Linked DNA regions of Saccharicrinis fermentans DSM 9555 = JCM 21142. The protein of the gene in region 1 interacts with the protein of each later gene in a pairwise test. Links are inferred from orthologs where the notes say so. Each region holds a gene or a part of one and is shown in the gene's direction. Other genes may lie near its edges.

What was found.
Region 2: the proteins of sucC (region 1) and sucD interact in binary tests that used the Escherichia coli proteins (3 or more experiments, as listed by UniProt). The link is inferred for Saccharicrinis fermentans DSM 9555 = JCM 21142 from one-to-one orthologs.

Annotation. Positions count from the first base shown.
Region 1 is NZ_KI912107.1:543,303-546,216, forward strand. Bases 47-2,849 are described here. They hold sucC (ADP-forming succinate--CoA ligase subunit beta), read left to right. Parts: upstream 47-754; coding sequence 755-1,945; downstream 1,946-2,849. Other genes in these bases: CYTFE_RS0102495 (RNA methyltransferase), read right to left, coding at 92-628; CYTFE_RS0102505 (GDP-mannose 4,6-dehydratase), read right to left, coding at 2,007-2,849. Outside these bases: more of CYTFE_RS0102505, read right to left, coding at 2,850-2,914. UniProt on the Escherichia coli protein: Succinyl-CoA synthetase functions in the citric acid cycle (TCA), coupling the hydrolysis of succinyl-CoA to the synthesis of either ATP or GTP and thus represents the only step of substrate-level phosphorylation in the TCA.
Region 2 is NZ_KI912107.1:901,817-904,807, forward strand. The notes cover bases 61-2,940. They hold sucD (succinate--CoA ligase subunit alpha), read left to right. Parts: upstream 61-1,005; coding sequence 1,006-1,875; downstream 1,876-2,940. Other genes in these bases: CYTFE_RS24880 (GNAT family N-acetyltransferase), read right to left, coding at 2,244-2,765; hcp (hydroxylamine reductase), read right to left, coding at 2,871-2,940. Outside these bases: more of hcp, read right to left, coding at 2,941-2,991. UniProt on the Escherichia coli protein: Succinyl-CoA synthetase functions in the citric acid cycle (TCA), coupling the hydrolysis of succinyl-CoA to the synthesis of either ATP or GTP and thus represents the only step of substrate-level phosphorylation in the TCA.

The DNA of each region.
Region 1 (2,914 bases):
AAAACGCTCAAGATGGGTTAACCTCGAACCTTTAGCTTCATTTAACCTCATATATGCGTTAGAAAATTGAGGACTATGTTTTTATAACACCTTAAACCATACCTCTCATTTGTTTGGTAGCTTCCCAGAGTACGATTCCGGCACTTACACTAATGTTTAAGGAATGCTTAGTCCCAAATTGTGGAATCTCGATACAGCCGTCTGAACTATCAATAACCGTTTGCTGTACACCTTTTACCTCGTTGCCAAAAACCAAGGCGATCTTTTCGTTGATGGCAGGTTTGAAATCAATCAATGATGTACTTCCCTCTGCTTGCTCTACGCAATATACTTTGTAGCCTTGTTTCTGTAAGGCAATAACAGCAGTGAGGGTGTTTTCGTGGTAACTCCAGGTCATTGAGTCTTCGGCTCCAAGTGCAGTTTTGTGTATATCGTTGTGGGGCGGTGTTGGGGTGATGCCACATAGATATATTTCTTCCAGACAAAGCGCGTCGGAAGTTCTGAAAACGGATCCTACGTTATTGAGGCTTCTCACATTATCTAATAAGGCGATAATGGGTGTTTTTGCACTTGCTTTGAACTCTTCTACACTTAATCTGTTTAATTCTTTGTTTCGCAGTTTTCTCATATAATGATCATTTGAACTGCAAAAATAAACATTTTGATGGTTTTATTTGTGCATCCAAAATTGTACATTACACTAGAATTAAAAGATTGTAATTATATATCTAAGCTTTTTTAAATTAAATCTACCATGAATATACACGAATATCAAGGTCAGGAGATCCTTAAACGATATGGCGTTCGCGTTTCTGAAGGAATTGTTGCAGATAACCCGGATGATGCAGTGAAGGCAGCCAAAAGATTAAGCCAAAAAACAGGAACCGGCATATGGGTAGTAAAAGCCCAAATTCATGCGGGTGGACGAGGAAAAGGTGGTGGCGTAAAGGTGGCTAAATCATTGGAGGAGGTTCGAGACCTTACAAAACAAATTTTAGGTATGCAGTTGGTGACTCACCAGACCGGGCCTGAAGGTAAAAGGGTTAATAAGGTGCTGATTGCGCAAAATGTTTTTTATCCAGGTGAATCTGAGCCTGAAGAGTATTACATGAGTGTATTGTTAGATAGAGATTCGGGACGTAATATTATTATGTATTCTACTGAAGGAGGCATGGATATTGAAAAGGTAGCTGCTGAAACACCTCATTTAATTTATAAGGAGGAGGTGGATCCTGCTACAGGTATATTGCCGTTTCAGGCACGTAGAATTGCCTTTAACCTGGGATTGTCAGGTACTGCTTTTAAGGAAATGACCAAGTTTGTGCCTGCCCTTTATAAAGCCTATGAAGGTGCTGATGCATCCTTGGTGGAGATAAATCCGGTATTAAAGACCTCTGATAATTTGATTATGGCCATTGATGCCAAATTAGATATAGATGATAATGCCTTGTACCGTCACGCTGATATAGCAGAAATGCGTGATCTTAGCGAAGAGGATCCTGCTGAAATAGAAGCCTCAAAGCATAGTCTTAATTTCGTTAAGTTAGACGGAAATGTGGGCTGTATGGTGAACGGGGCAGGTCTTGCTATGGCTACGATGGATATTATAAAGTTGTCGGGAGGAGAGCCGGCTAACTTCCTTGATGTAGGTGGTGGTGCCAATGCGCAAACCGTGGAGGCTGGTCTGAAGATCATATTGTCTGATCCTAATGTAAATGCCATTCTTATTAATATTTTTGGAGGAATTGTACGTTGTGACAGAGTGGCTAATGGTGTTGTGGAAGCATATAAGAAGATTGGAGAGATAAAAGTGCCCATTATTGTTCGATTACAAGGAACAAATGCCGAAGGTGGTAAAAAAATAATTGATGAATCTGGCTTGAAAGTTTATTCGGCCATTACGTTAAAAGAGGCTTCTGATTTGGTTCAGGAGTTGGTGGCTTAGGAGAAAAAATATCGTGATCAGTCATCGATTGTCTGATGACTGATCATGATAATATAATGACTTATTTTTTAAGCTGAATAGGACAGGTTAAATACCATTCCTTGAATGCTGTCAATCCTTCTTTTAAAGAAGTCTTAGGTTCATAGCCTATCATTCGTTGTGCTTTGCTGATATCTGCAAAGGTAATATCTACATCACCAGGTTGCATTGGTAGTTGTTCTATTGTAAGTTTCTGATTGGTTACTTCTGCAATGGTCTTGATTAGATCGATAAGTTTTACAGGAGAGTTATTGCCCAGATTCATATTTTCAAATACCCCGTCGCGACTGTTAATATATTCTATCGATTTAATAATTCCAGAAACAATATCCTGCACAAAGGTATAATCCCTAGCTGTAGATCCATCGCCGTACATGGGAATGGCTTGTCCCTCATAAAGCAAACGTGTGAATTTGTTAATGGCCAAGTCTGGACGTTGGCGAGGACCAAAAACAGTAAAAAATCTGACGTTAATAAAATCTAAACCATAAAGGTGGTGATAAGAATGATTTAAAAGTTCGCATGATTTTTTAGAAAATGCATAGGGCGAAATAGGTTTGGATACATCCAATTCCTCGTTCCAGGGTGTGTCAGGTATATTACCATATACAGATGATGAACTGGCAAATATCATTTTTTTTGAGGCCGTGTCTTTCATTAGGTCTAGCAGACACCGTGTAGCACTAATATTGTTATCGATATAACTTTGTGGATTTTCAATAGAAGGGCGAACACCTGCTTTGGCAGCAAGATGGACGATACAGTCGAATTTCTCTTCTAATTTTTGCCGAACTGATGTTTCATCACATAAGTCCAACTCATGAAAGGTGAAATTCGGATGTGACGAAACTTGGGATAAATTGGCTTCTTTTAATTTTCGATCATAATAGGGATCAAAATTATCTACCCCCACAACCTGATAGCCTTGGG
Region 2 (2,991 bases), 360 kb from region 1 along the record:
TCTTCGTCTACGGAAAAAAAGCGTAACATATCCTGCATGTCAATGGATTCATTAAATAAGATATCTGCTTCAGTGGAGATTTCCTGCGCCATGGATGCAATTTTTTGGGTGTGTATATCCAATTCATTGATTGCACTGGCTATTTGTATAGCCTCCTTTTTTTGTTCCTGCGATGATTGGGCGATGGTTTGAATAAACTGGATGGTCTGGATAGATTCGGTATGAATATTTTGAATACTAACACTGCCTGTATCGGAGTACTTCTTCCCTTTACTGGAGATGTTGGCTATTTCAGAGGTAATGATTTGGGATCTTTCTGCTAGTTCACGGATTCCTTTGCCACCACACCGAAGCCTTTGCCTGTATGACCGGCCTTGGCGGCTTCTATGGAAGCATTGAGAACCAGTATATTGGTCTGCATGGTGATTTCTTTGACGCTTCCCGACTTATGGATGAGTTGATCCATCATCTGGATGGCTTGTTGGTTCTGTTCCAGACTCAAATCTATTTTTTCGATGGATTGGGTTCCTGTTGTGGCTAGCTATTGTGCAATCTTAAGATCTCGCCAATGTTTATTAAAGTTCATATTTTTGCCTAGAATAAAGAAGTTAATGCTTGTAGTAAATTTTGTATTTATTGTCTGTAGGTTATTGCGTGCAAAAATAGATCTATGTGTATATAGGCTCATTAGCTGAGTATTAATTGAAAATTATGGTTTTATTTATTTTTATTGTTAATTAAATATGGCGTTTGCTGTGGTTTTTAAGGCGCATTATCTTGCCTAATTAGCTTACGTTAAGAGGAAAGATGTTTAGGGTAAGTGCTTTTTCCACTTTGAGTTATAAAATCAAAAAAAGAGATTTATATTCTATTAATTAATTGATAAAGCACTGTTTGCGACTAAAATGTTAGGTATTTGGTATTAACACAAAAAAACAAATTGAAGGCTTGGCTGTTGTCTAAAATATTCATACTTTGTTAATCCAATATTTAGATATTTTATTTATGAGCGTATTAGTAACAGATAAATCGAATGTGATAGTTCAAGGTTTTACCGGCAGTGAAGGGACTTTTCACGCTTCTCAAATGATTGAATACGGTACTAAGGTAGTAGGAGGTGTAACGCCTGGTAAAGGTGGCACAACTCATTTGAATCTACCTGTTTTTAATACGGTAAAAGAAGCTGTTGAGAAGGTGCAAGCCGACGTGTCTGTCATCTTTGTTCCCCCAGCCTTTGCTGCGGATGCAATTATGGAGGCTGCGGATGCGGGGATAAAAGTGGCCATTGCTATTACCGAAGGAATTCCTACTGCCGATATGGTGAAGGTAAAAGATTATTTACAACATAAAGAAACCCGTTTGGTTGGTCCCAACTGTCCAGGAGTGATATCTCCAGGCTTAGCGAAGGTGGGCATTATGCCTGGTTTTATTCATGCCAAAGGAAAGATTGGTGTTGTTTCTCGTTCGGGTACTTTGACCTATGAAGCAGTGGATCAGCTTACCAAAGAAGGCTTGGGGCAGAGTACGTGTATTGGTATTGGAGGTGATCCAATTATTGGAACTACGACCAAAGAGGCCGTTGAATTATTGATGAATGATCCGGAAACCGAAGGTATTATTATGATTGGTGAGATTGGAGGTGGTATGGAAACCGAAGCGGCACGGTGGATAAAGGAGAATGCCACTAAACCGGTTGTTGGTTTTATAGCAGGACAAACAGCACCTAAAGGGCGCCGGATGGGACATGCCGGTGCTATTATTGGTGGGGCAGAGGATACTGCTGCAGCTAAAATGAAAGTGATGAAAGAATGTGGTATTCATGTGGTGGAATCACCTGCTTCATTGGGAGCTACCATGAAAAAAGCCCTTTCCTAAGACAAGAAAATATATAATTAATCTTTGTAAGAAAAAACAGTTGTTTTCTTGCAGCCACTAATTATGATCATCTATTGAAAAACCTTTGGCATTTATGTTGGAGGTTTTTTTTGCATGAATGCGGTATCTAATTGGAAAATAGATGATGAATTGAAATTTTGGTCCATCAAGTAACAGTTTGATTTACTTTAATTTATTATAGCGTGAGCTATGGTGAGTCAAAAAAAGTATCCAAGTGAGGTATTAGAACTTCGTTATTGTTAGATTATGATGTTCTATATTTCTATCATCAGAGGTTCAACTTTGTGGGATGATTCTGTTTTGTTCAAAAAAAATATTTTGAGCTCTTTATCATGAAAAGAAGCTTGCTAAGGTGCGATGGTTATTTTTTTTTCTTCAACGATGGTTTTGTAGTGTACAAAGCCTGCTTTCTTATAACTCCTGATGGCATTGGGATGATCCAAATCGCAGGTATTTAATTGCACTTGAGTAGGATTAAAAGACCAGGCCAGGTCGATGGCTTTTCGTAAAAAGTATTTTCCATACCCTTTACCAATAAAATCAGAAAGTAAGCCAAAGTAGAGCATTTCAATATGCTTCCCCTCTTCAACAAGTTCACAATAACCTGCGAGACTTTGATGAACAAGAAAAGTGTAGATATGCGTTTGGGGGCTGTTTATTTTCTTAAGAAGTTTGGTATCTTCCATAAAGATTCTATCTAGCCAGTTATAAGCTTCACCAACCTCGGTATATAATTTTCTATACCAATTTATGTCTATTGGTTTTTCAATATGAACGATATTGGTATTTTCAATATTGCTCTGGGGATGTGGGGGAGGAGTTATCATTTTAAGAAAGTACACCTCTGATTGTATCGTATTATAGTTCATGACAGTTTTTGTTTGTGTCAAAAATAAAAATCCCCCGTTGAATACACAACGAGGGAACAAACAAAAAGTGTACTAAGAATATCTTGAGCCACTAAATAGGTGAGGCTATGCAAGAATCATTCTTTCAATATCATCTTTAACGTTGGTAATACCACCAATGCCGAAGTTTTCGATTAATACATTTGCTACATTAGGAGATAAAAATGCAGGTAAGGTAGGTCCCAGA